DNA from 2 places in the Mesorhizobium sp. LSJC269B00 genome. Region 1 is predicted to be linked to the other one. Evidence: riboswitches for the same ligand, from Rfam matches in the RefSeq annotation. Region 1 holds a riboswitch; the other holds the start of a gene.

Region 1 (7,599 bases):
AACCGCTGACCGAGCGTGCCACCGGATCGAGTGTCGTGCTGGCCGAGGGGGCCGCTGTCAAAAGCCGGTAGACCTGACCGCCGGCGCGGATCACCGCAATGTCGAACTGCCAGCCATCGGCGCCGGCGTGCGCGGTCGCCGCCTGGTTGCCGTCGATCGTCTCCTGGCGCACACTGGTCTCGTCGAGACCGGCCACCCAGCCGCTTCTGATGTAGTCGGTCAGCGCACGATCCTTGTCGATCGACACACCGTCGAAGCGGATCGCCATGTCGCCGGGACCGGTCGCCGTCACCGCCGCCGCCGAATTGTCGATGATGAAGCCGTCGGGCACCGTGAACGAAACGCCGAGGCCCGGATGCAGGAAGGTCTGGCCGCGCACATAGCCCTCTTCCGGCGTGTCGCCATAGAGCAGGCCGTCTATCCCGGCCAGGAAGGAATCGCGGTCGCGGGTGCCGATGCCCGGCGCGCCGAACTGGCGGGCGTGGCGCTGCGCCAGATCAATTCGCTGCGGCGTGTTGGGGTGCGTGGCCAGGAAGTCGAGGCTGGCGTCGGTGGCGCCGCTGATCGAGCGGAAATCGGTGTAGGCCGACATCGACTGCAGGAAACGCCCGGCGGCATAGGGATCGTAACCCGCCTCGCCGATCGACTTGATGCCGATGGCGTCTGCCTCCAGCTCCTGGTTGCGCGAGAACTGCGCCAGCCTCAGCTTGCCGCGGATCAATGCCTGCTTGGCGGTCGGGCTGTCGCCCAGCACATCGGAGACCACCTTGGTCGCCAGGCCTTCCTCGGCCTCGAGCTGCTGTCGCTGCAGACCGTGATTGGCGGTGACGTGGCCCATCTCATGCGCGATGACGGCGGCGAGTTCGGCCGAATCATTGGCCAGCGCCAGCAGGCCGCGGGTGACGTAGAGATAGCCACCCGGCAGCGCGAAAGCGTTGACGTTGGGCGAATTGAGGATGGTGATGCGATAGGTCTGGGTCGGATTGGCCGACACCACGGTCAGGCTGCCGACAACCTTGGCCACCATGCGCTCGAGCTTGGGATCGGAATATTCGCCGCCATAGGTGGCAAGGATGCGCGGATGCTGTGCCTTCGCCAGTTCGGCAAGCTTGCTGTTGGCGGCGACATTGTCGACCGTGATCGGCTTGTCGGAAGGCTGGAAGCCGGATTCCTGCACTTCGGGAGGCGTGAACATCTGGCAGCTGGCCAGCGCCACGGCAAGGCCGGCCAGCGCGAGGAAGCGCACCAGCGGTCTGCGTTTCAAAGTGTCAGTGCCGGTCGGCAGCACGGCGTTCCTTCAGCTCTCGGCGCATGATTTGGAACCGGGGTCCGCGCCAGCGAAAAATCGGTTTCGTTGGCAATCCTGCACACATCAAAAAACCTACAGCGTTTACGCATCCGGCCGGGTGCGGCGCTGTAGGGGCAAATCACGGCTCGTGCCGGACCAGTACTAAGCGGACCTAGCCACATCGACTGGACCATGGCAAGCAAGCGCCACATCACCTGTAGCCGGTTTGGTCGTAAATTATGTCCGCTTCCGGGCAATATCGCGTGATCCGCCCGAACTTGCGCCGATATAGCGCCGAAACGCTTCAGGGCCAGTGCCGTCGAAAAAATCGCCGGCAGGTCCCGTCGCGGCAACCCTGCCATTGTCCAGAAAAACCATCTGCTCGCCGATACGGCGAGCGTCTTCCGGCTGATGCGTGACGAACAGCACCGTCATCGCCCGCTCGGCATGAACGCCGGCCACCAGGTCGAGCATGTCGTCGCGCAGTGCTGGCCCGAGCGAAGCGAACGGCTCGTCGAGCAGCAGCACTGGCCGGTCGCGCACCAGAACGCGGGCGAGCGCCACGCGCTGCCTTTCGCCGCCGGAGAGTTCGCGCGGCAGGCGCATTTCCTTGCCGGCCAGGCCGACGCGGTCAAGCGCCTCGGCGATTGCGGCGCGATCGGCGTCGGTCAGGTTGAGCGATGGCGAGCGGCCGAGCCCGACATTCTTCTCCACCGAGAGATGAGCAAACAGATTGTTTTCCTGGAATACCATCGACACCGGCCGCGCCGAAGGCGGCTCGGCGCCGACATCGGCGGCGCCGATCAGCACACGACCGGACTCCGGCGTCTCGAAACCAGCCACCAGATTGAGCAAGGTCGATTTGCCCGAACCGCTTGCCCCCATGATGGCGGTGATCTTAGATGTATCGAATTCGACATCGAACAGGAATGGCGTTTCGCCATAGCTGAACGAGACCTTGTCCAGCCGGACAGTCGTGCCTTTCTCCACAGCGGACGTCACGATCTCTCTCCCCGTCCCAGCCAGTCTGCCGCGACCACCAATGCAAGGCAGACCGCCCCGAGCAGCAAAGCCAGCCCGGCAGCATCGGCCGTGCGATAGCTGCCCATGCGCGCCAGCAGGAGATAGGGCAAGGTCTGCACCGAATCGCTGCCGAACAGCGCGATGACGCCGAGATCGCCGAGCGACAGTGCCATGGCGAAGGCAAAGCCGGTGGCCAGCGGCCGCCGGAGCGATGGCCAGTCGACCAGAAGCAGCCGGTTCCAGCCCGCAATGCCGAGCTGCGCGCACAGCTTTTCATGGCGCTCGCTCGCCGCATCATAGGCCGGGCGCATCGCGCGGATGGCAAAGGGCATCGCCATCACCGCATTGACGGTGACGACCATGACCGGCGCGATGGCAAAGACATCGCTGACCGTGCGCAGCAGGAGAAACCAGCCGGCGCCGATGACGATGGGCGGCACGACGAGGACGAAGCCGGCGCCGGTGTCGGTGGCATGTTCGAGCAATGAACGGGCACTGGACCGGCGGCGCAGCGACAGTGCCCGCCGCGCCATGATCAGCGACAGTGCCAGCGCCACCGAAAGTAGCGCCGCCGAGAAGGCGAGACCGGCGCTGGTCAGCGTCGCCTGACGCACGGCACTCTCGCCCGCCAGCCGGCCGAGATCGGCGCCGAGGCCGGAGGCAACGGTGGCCGCCATCGGTCCGGCGACGAACAGCAAGGCGAGCACGATCAGGACGGCGTTGAACGCTGTTTCTGCTTTGCCGGCCAAGTGATAGCGGCGCGGCGCGACAGGCAAATTGGCGTCGCCGGTCACATTGGCGCCGAGCCGCGTCAGCGCCAGCATGACGGCGAAAGTCAGCGCGATCTGTAGCACCGTCAGCGTCACCGCTCGCGCCGGATCGAAGTCGAAACGCAGCGCCTGATAGATGGCGACTTCCAGCGTCGTCGCCGCCGGCCCGCCGCCGAGGATCAGGACGATGGTGAAGGAGGTGATGCAAAGCATGAAGACAAGCCCGGCGACGCCCGGCAGCGCGGCGCGCAGCACCGGCCACTCGATCAGCCGGAAGGCTGGCCTCGCCCCCATGCCGAGCTGGCTCGCCAGCCGCCATTGATCGGCCGGCACCGTTCCCAGCGCTTCGAGGAACAGCCGGGTGGCCAGCGGCAGGTTGAAGAAGACGTGGGCGACGAGGATGCCCGACAGCCCATAGATGTCGGGCCAGCTCTGGCCACCGATCGCGGCGAAATAACCGGCGCGGCCATAGAGCGCCAGTATTCCCAGCGCTCCGACAATTGCCGGCAAGGCAAGGGGCACAGTGAATAGCTGCAGGATGAAGCCGCGTCCGAAGAAGCGCGGATGCCGCGACAGCGCCCGGGCGACGAACAGCGCCGGTACGACGGAAAGCAGCATCGAGAGCGCAGCCTGCCAGAGCGTGAAGCGGACAACGCGCAGGAGATAGAGGTCAAAGGCGGACGCGGCGCCGGAAAGGTCGTGCGCGCCTTCGCGGATAAGGCCGGCGAAGGCGCCACCGATCAGCAGCGCGATTGCCGCAAGCGCGACAATGCCGGCCGTGATGCGGGGGTCAGAGCGTTGCACTCTTTACCGGGCGTCGCGTTCCTTCGCGCCCCCCTCTGTCCTGCCGGACATCTCCCCCACAAGGGGGGAGACCAGCTATTTCCGCGCCCCGCTTATTCCTGCAACCTTGGCGACTGGCGAAATCGCCGACGATAGCCAATCTCCCCCCTCGTGGGGGAGATGTCCGGCAGGACAGAGGGGGGCGCCGTAGGGCACTCATCTTTCGATCATACAGCCAAAGCTACTTGCTCATCACCGCCAGCCATTCATCCACCCAGGCCTTGCGATTTGCCGCGACCTCTTCCGGGCTGAACAGCAAGGTCTTCGCCGGCTTGACCAGCCTATCAAAAGCCGGATTGAGCGGCTTGTCGGTTTTCCCGGCCGGGAACATCCAGTTGGTCTCCGGAATGACATCCTGGAATTTCGGCCCGGTCATGAAGGCCAGGAACTTCGCCGCCAGCGGGCTCTTCGCGCCCGTGGTGGTGATGCCGGCGACCTCGACCTGCAGATACTCGCCCTCCTCGAACGACGCCGCCTGGAAGCGCCCGGTGTTCTCGGCCACCATGTGGTAGGCCGGCGACGTCGTATAGGAAAGCACCATCGGCGCCTCGCCCTTGGTGAACAGGCCGTAGGCCTCGCTCCAGCCCGGCGTCACCGTCAGCACTTTGCCCTTGAGTTTCGCCCAGGCTTCCGGCGCCTTGTCGCCATAGACCGACTTAACCCACAGCAGCAGGCCAAGGCCCGGCGTCGACGTCCTCGGATCCTGGATGACGATCTTGTCGGCGGCATCGCCCTCGACCAATTCCTTCAGGCTCTTCGGTGGGTTCTTCAGCTTCTCGGTGTCGTAGACGACGGCGAAATAGCCATAATCGTAGGGCACGAAAGTGTCGTCGCTCCAGCCGCCCGGCACGTTGTTTTCAGCCACCGCGCCATGTGGGACAAACAGGCCGGAAGCCTTGGCTTCCGCGGTGAGGTTGGTGTCGAGGCCAAGCACGATATCGGCTTTGGTCGACGCACCTTCGAGCTTGACGCGATTGAGCAGCGCGACGCCGTCGGCCACCGAGACGAAGTCGACGCTGCAGCCACACTCGGCCTCGAATTCCTTCTTCACCTGGGGGCCTGGACCCCAGTCGGCAGTGAAACTCTCATAGGTATAGATCGTGAGTTTTTCCTGCGCGCACGCAGGGCTTGCCAGTAGCGAAACAGCAAGCCCAAGCGCTGGGACAAGACGGGACAAAAAAATGCGCATCGGCGCCTCCTTCATTCGTGTTGAAAGGAATTGAGGCGTCGGGCTGTCCGAAGCGTCTAATCCCTCCGCCGGTACAAACCGGATCAGGTTCAGCGGGTTGGCGAGACTGCCTCTCAGCCGGTCCGCGAAGATCGCGTCCGGCACCCCGTTAGAGCGTTTCGACACATAGGCCCGGCCAAGGTGCCACGCAAGTGGAAGTTTGCCCGAGCGTGATCCCGGAAAGTGGAATCCGTTTCCGGAAAAAGATCATGCTCCAACAAAGAGTGACGGTGCCGCTCGGCCTTCCGTTTCGTCGGCGGGGCTGGTAAGGGCCAGCGGATATGAGCACATTCACCATCCTGCTTGGCGGCGATCTCGTCCGCACGCCGCGGCTCGACCGCCAGGTCGCGGGCACGCGCGTCATCGCCGCCGACGCCGGCATCGATCATGCCCGCCTGCTCGGCGTGATGCCGGAGCTGTGGGTCGGCGATTTCGATTCCGTGCCGGCGGACCTGCCTGCCGATCTCGCCGCCGTGCCGCGGGAGGTGTTTCCTCCCGAAAAGGACAAGACCGATGGCGAACTGGCGATCGCGGCGGCATTGGAACGCGGCGCCACCAGCCTGGTGCTGGCCGGCGCTTTCGGCGGCAAGCGCGCCGACCACGCCTTCCTCCATCTGGCGCTCAGCCTGCGGCTGGCCGAGGCCGGCACAAAATTGCTGTTGACCAGCGGAGCGCAGGAAGGCGCCCCTCTGCTGCCTGGCAAGGCCGGCTTCGACTATGCCGACGGAACGCTGTTTTCGGTGCTCGGCTTTTCCGATCTTTCGGGCCTCACCGTGTCCGGCGCGAAGTGGCCGCTCGACCATGTCGAGGTCGTGTTCGGCTCGTCGCTGACCATCTCGAACGAGGTCAAGTCCAACACGACCGGGGGCGGCCTCGAAATCGCGCTCGGCCATGGCCGCGCGCTGCTGCTCGCCCACCCCTACCCCTTGCCTGAAAGCTGACATGGCCCCGCCCCTTCTCAACCTCGACGGCATAAGACTGACCTTTGGCGGCACGCCGCTGCTCGATGGCGCCGAACTGACGGCGTCCGCCGGTGACAAGATCGCGCTCGTCGGCCGCAACGGCTCCGGCAAGTCGACGCTCCTGAAGATTGCTGCTGGTCTGATCGAGCCGCAAGACGGCGAGGTCTTCCGCCAGCCTTCGGCAACGGTGCGCTATCTCCCGCAAATGCCCGACATGGACGGCTTTGCCAATGTGCGCGCCTATGTCGAGGCCGGGCTTGGGCCTGCCGACGATCCCTACCGCGCCACATATCTGATGGAGCATCTCGGCCTCGCCGGCACGGAGAACCCCAACGATCTCTCCGGCGGCGAGGCGCGCCGCGCAGCACTTGCCCGCGTCATGGCGCCCGAACCCGATATTCTGCTGCTTGATGAGCCGACGAACCATCTCGATTTGTCGGTCATCGAATGGCTGGAAGAAGAGCTTGTCCGGACGTCTTCGGCGCTGATCGTCATCTCGCACGACCGTCGCTTCCTCGAACGCGTCTCGCGCGCCACTGTCTGGCTCGACCGTGGCCAGACCCGCCGCCTCGACAAGGGCTTTGGCCATTTCGAGGAATGGCGCGACCTTGTGCTGGAAGAGGAAGAGCGCGAACAGCACAAGCTCGGCCGCCAGATCGTGCGCGAGGAGCATTGGCTGCGCTATGGCGTGACGGCTCGCCGCAAACGCAACATGCGCCGCCTGGGCGAACTGCAGACCATGCGCCAGCGTTTTCGCGGCCATCGCGGCGCCGAGGGCTCGGCGACCATGGTGGCCAGCGACGCCGCCGAATCCGGCAAGCTGGTGATCGAGGCCAAGAACATCGAGAAGAGTTTTGGCGACCTGACCGTGGTCAAGGGCTTCTCGACCCGCATCCAGCGCGGCGATCGCGTCGGCCTTGTCGGGCCGAACGGCGCCGGCAAGACGACGCTGTTGAAGATGCTCACCGGCGAGATGAAGCCCGATGCCGGCTCGGTGCGGCTCGGCACCAATCTGGAAATCGCCACGCTCGACCAGAAGCGCGAGGCGGTCGATCCGGCCGAGACCCTGGCGCAGTATCTCACGGACGGGCGCGGCGAAAACCTCGTCATCAATGGCGAGCAGCGCCATGTCGTGTCCTACATGAAGGATTTCCTGTTCAAGCCGGAACAGGCGCGCACCCCGGTGCGCGAGCTGTCCGGCGGCGAACGGGCGCGGCTGCTCCTGGCGCGTGTTCTGGCGCGGCCGGCCAACCTTCTGGTGCTCGACGAGCCGACCAACGATCTCGACATGGAGACGCTGGAACTGTTGCAGGAACTTGTCGCCGGCTTTGCCGGCACGGTCATCCTGGTCAGCCACGACCGCGACTTCCTCGACCGCACCGTCACCAGCATCATCGCCCCGGACGGAGGCGGCCGCTGGATCGAATATGCCGGTGGCTATTCCGACATGCTGGCGCAGCGCGGCGGCACCCGGCTCGACGACCG
Region 2 (7,599 bases), on a different contig from region 1:
CGAAAATCAGTCCGGGGCAAAGCTCGCGCGCGCGTCGTCCGGGCATGCCGCCGCGCACGCCGAAAACCCTGGCTTCGTAGGAGGCGGCAAGCACGACGCCGCCGCCGACGGCGATCGGCTTGCCCCTGAGCGCCGGGTCGAGCAACTGCTCGACCGAGGCGTAGAAGGCGTCGAGGTCCGCATGCAGGATGGTGGGCTCCATCCCGACCGTTCCCTTTGCGGCGTTGCAGCATTAGCCGCGTCTGTTGTGAGAGGCGTTTTTGCCGAACAAATAGAGAACAAACAGGGCCTATTGTCAAGCGAAGCGGTTGTCGCCGGCCGGTCCGTTCCAGATCGGGCTGTCGAGTGCTCCGCCTGGGCATCGGACCTGCGGAACATTGTCTCTCGCCTCAGCGTTCATATCCGCGACGGGACGCTGTTTTTGTGGAGGCCGGTATGGGCCAGTTCGAGATGATCGACCTCGTCAGCGTCGTTGACGCCTGCACGAGCGATCGCGTTGCCGGGCACTGCGTGTCAATGGCCAGGGCGGTAGAGGAGTTGCGAGTGCTGACCGGTGATTTCGTATCGCCGGACGAGACGGTGGCCAACGCGCTGTCGGCAGTGGCGCTGGGGCGCGGCTGCGCGGTGGTGTTCGACGAGCGAGCGGGCGCCGACATCTTGCTGACGCCGTAGCGCGGCGGCGCCGGGTTGTGGCAGCCAGAAAAGTCGAACAGCGTGCAAAAAGCTGTGCAGGCATGGCCCCATAACCGGGGCGTGGAAAAGTTCTGCGCGTGGGTGTATTCTCCAGGTCGCAAGCGGTCGCAGACCGCATAGGGGGAGAAATGACATGCCGAGGGTTTCAGAACTCTTTTTCAAAACTGCCATCTTGTTCCTGATGTTGGGGATTGCGGCCGGCCTGCAGATGGCGATCTCGGGCGACCACGCCGCTTTTCCGGCGCACGCGCATATCAATCTGCTCGGTTGGGTGACGAGCGCCATCTTCGGCGGCTACTACGCGCTCAATCCGCAAAAGGCGGCGCGTCGCATCGCCATGATCCACTACGGGCTCTACACACTCGGCCTGGTGATCATGCTGCCGGCGCTGTATGTGATGCTGCAGGGAAACCCGGCGCTTGAACCGATCGTCGCCGGCGGCTCGCTCATCGTCGCCGCTGCCGTTCTGGTTTTTGCTTTCGTGGTGTTTTCGCCCGAAACGGCGCGCTCGGTGTCCGGCGTGGTGCCGGCTTCTCGCTGACTGTTCGCGCAGCGATCAAGTCCGACCCGCGTTCGCGACCCGCCACGCGGGTTGGCCAGGCCGATGGCCGCAGCCGCTGGCTGCGGTGTCTATCGCCGCGTCGGCGCTTAACATACCCGAGTCCCACCACGTATTATTTCGTGACTATTTGGCGCCGGAACCTTCCCAGATATCGCGCGTTGCGGCGACTGTATTCGCGCTGCCTTATATATAGGCAGACTTGAGTACGTCCACAGCATGGGTTGGGGGAGGAGCAGGCCACCATGTCGAACAGAGAAATCGGAACGTCGGCCTCACTGGGCCGACGCATCGCCGATCTGAAAGCCAGGATGCGAGACGCCAGCGTTACTGAACACGAGATGCAGACCTTCCAGAAGGTCGCGGCCATCATGGGGGGTGTCGAAGGCTCCCTACGCCTCGACGCCGACGACCTGATCGCGGCGTCCTTCGTCACCGAGGCGCTCGGCGATCCCGGGTCGAACTGAAGGCCAGAGCCCGTCGGCACTCAAGTGCCGGCGGTCGATGGCCCGATTCGCAGCGCTGCATGCGAGCGTGCCCGCACCGCCCGCGCCGGGGATCTCTTGCGCACTTTGAAGCTTTCAGGCGAGCGGCCTCCACGGCGCTTGAAATATCGGACTTCGCGTTCGTGCTTCTCGGCTGCCTCGCGGCTGTCGAACGTGCTGAGATTGCGTCGCCGTCCAGCCCTTGACCACAAGGGCTAAGCCAAAATCGCCAAGGCGCCTTAAACGAAGGATCCGGCCAGCCGGATCCTTCGAAATATCGCGATGCTCCGGCATCGCCTTCAGCTCATACTTGGTCCAACTGGTGACGGCGTGGACGTCCCGGGAAACCTCTCGAAAGTCCGCGGTCGCTGCCTTACACGTCGTCGAACGGGCCGCCGCGCCTCGCCAGGTCGTGACCAATGGCGGCTTCCTCGGCGTCGTCGGGCAAGGCATCGTCACTGTCTTGGTAGGGGTTGTCGTCATCCTCCTCGGGCAGTTCGCCTTCCTTCTCGACACCGGTGGTGTCCGGCAGGCTTTCCTCATCTGCTCCGTCGGGCAGGACCGTTGCGCCACGCAGCGCATCCCAATCCTGCCGACCCGGCGTCGGCGCTTCCACTTCATCATTGGCGATCCTGTCGCGGGCATCGTTTTTGCTCGGTGGCGCCTCGACCTCGTCATTGGGTTTTCTGTTTCGTTCCATGATTGCCTCCTCTGGGCGGCTTAGCGTCGAGAAGGTGGAACTCACTTCCGGCTGCCAGGTTCCAGCAACCACTCCAGCTTCAGTGGAACCAATTGCCGCCAGTCTGCTTTGCCAAGGACTAGTCTGCTTTGCCAAGGTGATGAATCCAGAGGAGCTGGACCATGAAGACTTTCCCCCTCATCCCATGCGTGCTGCTCTTGGCGCTGGTCGACCCGGCGGCCGCGCAGGACAATAGCGACCAGCACGGCCCTGCCGCGCCTTGCCAGGCGCAGCCTCAGGACGATGGTCAGAAGCCGCCGGCCGCCAATGGCGGTGGCGAATCGTCCAGCACGCTCGGTCCCTGCGGCGGCGTGCTGCAGCCGCCGCCCAGTGGTGACCAGGGTATGACGCAGCCGCCGCCGGATCAGGGCAAGACGCCGGTGATCAAGCCTGGCGAGGTGCCTGCGCAGCCGCCGAAGCAATGACCTTTGCTTGAAACTTCACGGCGTGGCACGAAGGCGGTCGGTTCCGGTCTTGGCCGGGCACGACGCGGTCACCGGATCAATGCCGGCGCCGGCCGCGATCGCCACCGGAATTGGAGCCGTGCATCGTCCATGTCGAAGGTCTCCTGAGGGATTGTGCTTCAATGCGAATCTTGCGGGTGCGGGTTCTGCTGGCATGACCGGAAGCCGATCAATTTAGTCTCCGCTTGCGGAACAAGACCGTACCGGCTGCGTTTGCCTCCAGGAGCCCGCCACCTCGATCTGCGCTGTTTTCGCCTCATGCGGGAACACGGCGGAGCTCGCCAACAACGACAGGAGACGAAGATGAAAACCATCCTTATTCCCGCCGTCGCCGGGCTCGCCATGATCGCTGGTATCGGCATTGCCGCCGCCGACGAGGTCATCGTCACGCAGCCGGCACAGCAGCAGGTGATCATCACCCCGGAACAGCGCACGGTCGTGCACCAATACGTAAAGAAACATCCGCTTGCCTCGGTCAATCTGCTCGGCGTCGAATTGAATGTCGGCACTGCCTTGCCTGACACTGTCGAGCTGCAGGAGGTTCCCGACGTTCAGTACAGATACGCCGTCGTCGACAACCATACCGTGTTGGTCGACCCCAGCACGCGCAGGATTGTCGAGGTGGTCGAGTAACGCTCGACAACCTAACCATTCATCGGTGATACGGCCCTGTCGTTCTTCCCAAAAGGGCGGCAGGGCCGAATGACGAACATGATGAAAGGAGAATTGCCATGTTGCCGCATGTCGAGACCCCGAACTCCGCCAATGTTGCGGCGTGTTGCGACAAGTTGCTGGCCGAGCGCAACACGGCGCTGTTATCGATGAAGGAAGCGATCGCGCTCCTGCGGGAGCGCACCGGCACCGATCGTTCGGATGCCGACCTCGCCGGGCTGATCGTCAAGAAAGCGGCGCTGCTCGGCGTTGCGGTGATTTCCGACCCGCGCTGAGATGTCTCGTCACTCAAGACGCCGGTCGAATTTTCGGCTAATGTTTTCGTGGAATCTGGACCAACCGGCCGGACCCAACCACGGAGGCTTAAGTGACGGACGACAAACAGGACCGCATTCGCCAGCGCGCGCACGAGATCTGGGAAAAGGCCGGCCGGCCTGAAGGCGCGCATCAGGAACACTGGGAGCAGGCCACGGCTGAAGTCGATGGCGCGGTCGCCAAGCCCAAAAAGGCGGCGAAGAAAGCTGACGCCAAGCCCGCCAAGGCAGCCGCCAAGCCAAAGGCGGCGAAGCCTGCCGCCGCAAAGTCCGGCAAAGCCAAATCGAAATAAGGCCAGAAATAAGGCCAGTCGAAATAAAGCAAGGCCGGAATTCGCTGGCCGGGGCCATCCTTGGCGCCCGCCGTTCAGGCGCGCCCGAGCCTCTCAACCTGACGAATTGCGCCTGCGACGGGCAGCGCAATTCCTTGTGTTTGGCGACAGGCGCCCTCATGCCTCCCAGGCATAACTCGACAGCGCAAAGCGAATGCCGGCAGCTGTCATGGCCAGTTCGCATTCGGTGATCTGGCGCAGGTGGCGCAGATAGCGCGTTACAGTCTGTGGCAGCCAGCCGGCGCAGGCCTCGACATAGGCGCGGCTGTGAACAAGGGTGCCGGTCGACAGCCTCTCGTCCTTCTCGGCAACGACTTTCAGATATTGGCGGATGAAGCGGATGTCGTCGGCGATGTCTTGGCTGGCCATTCGCCAAGCCCCGGCGAGGCGTTCGCACTGATCGAATGACAAGGGCAACAAAGGGGGCGGCAATAAAGGCGGCGGCAACAAAGGCGGCGGCAACGACGGGGGTGACAGCAAAGGCCGAGAGAGATCGGCGAAGGCAACATGGTTCGCTGTGCTCAAGGACATTCCTCTCTGCGAAAAGAGATATCGTACTTTATGTACGAATAAGCGTCAAGCCAATTTCGTACGGTTGGGACGATGGAAATGAATATAGCAGCGGTCGCTTCAGCTAATCCCGCATCGTGAATCCTTCAGGAGTCGCACCAATTTCGCGGAGGGATTTCCCCAGGATGGTGTGACTGTTTTCCCTCGTGGCGGCGTCGAACAGGTTCAAGCCGCCCCGGATCGTCTCGCGCCAGTTTTCGCCCTTGTCCCACGCTTCCATGAAGGCGAAGGCAAGGTCGTCCTGGCGACGCGTGGCTTCGAGCGCTTGGGTCAGCAGGCGCGCTTGATGGAGATCCTTCTCCCGCTTGGCGCCAGCGCTCGGCCCGCGTCGCGAGGCGACGATCAGCTTGTGGATGGCGTAGCGCTGGGGCGAGGGGACCAGCACAGGCAAGCCCGAGCGATGCAGGAGCACAGTCCGGATGGGGTCGCGGATAAGGAAATCCAGAAACCGTAAGGGCTGCGCGGAGTCTCTGCCGTTTTCTTATAATTACGTTTATCAGCTTGAATTTCAACGCAGTTATAAGAAGTTCGTGGAAACGTTATAACGCAACGAACTGACGAGTCGTCTGTTAACGCCCGGGCGCCCGGCACGTCTGGCCCAAAACACTTTCCCGCAGTGCCTCAACAAACGGCTTCCCCAATGCCGCGAACGGTGCTTTAACCCGCCCATCCACAGGGGTGCTCCGTATCGTCGGGGCTGAGATGAGGGCGGCAAGCCTTCGGACCCTAAAGCTGATCTGGATAATACCAGCGGAGCGAGGCGGGCGATGTTTTCAGGCGCACAGATTTCCCTTTATCCCATGACCGACGATTTCGTCGGCGTCATCCTCGGCGCGCTCGGCGCGCTCGATCCCTGGCGCGACCGGCTGCGGATCGAAACCGATGACATCTCGACCCTTATGGTCGGGCCGCCCGAGGTGCTGTTTCCCGCCATGCGCGACCTGTTCGTCGCGGCGGCCAAAAGCGGCAAGCACTGCGTGCTTTCGGCGGCGGTCTCGCGCGGCTGTCCGGGCGAGCCCGACGATCCGATCTGCCGCTCCGACGAGACCGGCGGCCCCGCCATTCCGCTGGACGAGCGCAAGATCGCCGCGATCCGCGCTGTCCAGGCCACGCCGTCGACCGGCCAGCCGGTGGCGGCGCAGTTCTCGCTCTACGTTATGGGCACGGGCGACCATATGGACGAGATCTACGGCTGCATCGATTTCCTGAAACAGTCCGGCGTCTTTGAGCGCTCAAAGAACTTCTGCACCAAATTGCGTGGCGATGCCGGTGCGGTGTTTGCCACGCTCAACGAGGCCTTCTGCCGCTTCGGCCCCGGCGCCGGCCACGTCACCCTCGACATCACGATCTCGGCGAACAGCCCGAGCGCCGTCTGAGCCGCGGCTCAAGCGTCGTTCCTTGAGGATATTGCCGTGGCTGGTTTATCTGACCCATTGCGTGGAGGAGATGCCTCTGACCCCTCAGCACAGAGAGGAGGGGAGCCATTGGCGATTGGCGAAGACCGCGATGCCCACGAATCTCCCCCCTCGAGCAGGAGATGGCCGGCAGGCCAGAGGGGGTCCCAGCGCGTGGAGCGCCGACGTCCTTTTCGCATCGGCAAGGCGTGGGCGCTCTATGCGAGACGACCCCCTCTGTCGCCTTCGGCGACATCTCCCCCTCGAGGGGGGAGATTAGCCGCAGCCATCGCCAAGACCATCCCCGCCGCCTGCGCCTCCGCCCTGCTCCTCGCGGCGTGGGAGCTCTACGCCCGCTATGGTGGCGCTGCGCCCACCATGCTGCCGGCGCCGTCGCGCGTGCTGCAGCAGGCCTGGGAGCATCGCGCTGCCCTTGCCGACAACACGCTGCCCACCATCCGCGCCACATCAGCCGGCTTCGCCTGCTCGTTGGTCGCTGCCTTCGTGCTTTCGGCGCTGGTCGATTTCTTGGCCCCGCTGCGCCGCGCGCTGTTTCCGCTGCTGATTGTCAGCCAGACCTTGCCGCTGGTCGCGATTGCGCCGCTCATCGTACTGTGGTTCGGCTTCGGGCTGATGCCAAAAATCTTGCTTGTGGCGCTCGTTACCTTCTTCCCGATGATGGTGGCGCTGGTCGAGGGTTTTGCCGCGACCAGCAAGGCGATTTCGCAGATGCTCGCCACCATGGGGGCAGGGCGCTGGCGCATCTTCTGGCTGGCGCGCCTGCCTTCGGCGCTGCCCTATTTCTTCGCCGGGCTGCGCATCTCCATCACCTACGCCGTCGTCGGCGCGATCTTCGCCGAATATGCGGGGGCGGCGAAGGGGCTGGGCATCTACATGCTCAATGCCAAGAACAACTTTCGGCCCGATCTGGTGCTCGCCGCGGTCGCCGTCAGCGCCGCGCTCACGCTTGTCTTGTTCGCCATTGCGGTGCTCGTCCAGCGCTTCGCCATGCCTTGGGAGAATGCAGGGAGCGAAAGCCGCGACGGCAAGGTTGAAGCTGCAGAAGAGAACCGTCAATGACGCGGCTCGAACTCCGGGACATCAGGAAGAACTTCGGCGCGCTTGAGGTGCTCGCCGGCATTTCGCTTCATGTCGCGGCCGGCGAGTTCGTCTCCATCCTCGGCCCTTCCGGCGCCGGCAAGTCGACGCTGTTCCAGTTGCTGACCGGCGCGCTGAAAGGCGAGGGCGACATGCGCTTCGACGGCGCGCCATTGCAGGGCAGCCCCTTCGCCTTCATGCCGCAGCGCGACGCGCTGATGCCGTGGCGGCGCGTCATCGACAATGTGACGCTGGGGCTGGAAGTGCAGGGTCTTGGCC

The links. Region 1 has a riboswitch for thiamine pyrophosphate ahead of thiB (thiamine ABC transporter substrate binding subunit). Riboswitches for the same ligand answer to the same signal wherever they lie in the genome.
Region 2: linked by a shared signal. The riboswitch ahead of X771_RS145605 (YkoF family thiamine/hydroxymethylpyrimidine-binding protein) and the one ahead of thiB (thiamine ABC transporter substrate binding subunit) in region 1 are both predicted to bind thiamine pyrophosphate.

Annotation. Positions count from the first base shown of each region.
Region 1 is NZ_AYVN01000022.1:1,558-9,156, reverse strand. Features, by position in the region: gene X771_RS136670 (M48 family metalloprotease) at 1-1,195, opposite strand, end outside; gene thiQ (thiamine ABC transporter ATP-binding protein) at 1,526-2,290, opposite strand; gene thiP (thiamine/thiamine pyrophosphate ABC transporter permease) at 2,287-3,885, opposite strand; gene thiB (thiamine ABC transporter substrate binding subunit) at 4,106-5,113, opposite strand; TPP riboswitch at 5,157-5,271, opposite strand; gene X771_RS136690 (thiamine diphosphokinase) at 5,434-6,093, shown strand; gene X771_RS136695 (ABC-F family ATP-binding cassette domain-containing protein) at 6,095-7,599, shown strand, end outside.
Region 2 is NZ_AYVN01000008.1:38,829-46,427, reverse strand. Features, by position in the region: partial or broken gene X771_RS09960 (DNA polymerase IV) at 1-202, opposite strand, end outside; gene X771_RS145560 (hypothetical protein) at 436-672, shown strand; gene X771_RS145565 (hypothetical protein) at 827-1,234, shown strand; gene X771_RS145570 (hypothetical protein) at 1,498-1,719, shown strand; partial or broken gene X771_RS1000000169890 (PRC-barrel domain containing protein) at 2,017-2,097, opposite strand; gene X771_RS0134425 (hypothetical protein) at 2,111-2,437, opposite strand; gene X771_RS145575 (hypothetical protein) at 2,599-2,901, shown strand; gene X771_RS145580 (DUF1236 domain-containing protein) at 3,244-3,573, shown strand; gene X771_RS145585 (hypothetical protein) at 3,672-3,887, shown strand; gene X771_RS145590 (DUF2934 domain-containing protein) at 3,980-4,219, shown strand; gene X771_RS145595 (hypothetical protein) at 4,376-4,627, opposite strand; partial or broken gene X771_RS145600 (GSU2403 family nucleotidyltransferase fold protein) at 4,998-5,294, opposite strand; TPP riboswitch at 5,493-5,605, shown strand; gene X771_RS145605 (YkoF family thiamine/hydroxymethylpyrimidine-binding protein) at 5,596-6,204, shown strand; gene X771_RS145610 (ABC transporter permease) at 6,460-7,302, shown strand; gene X771_RS145615 (ABC transporter ATP-binding protein) at 7,299-7,599, shown strand, end outside.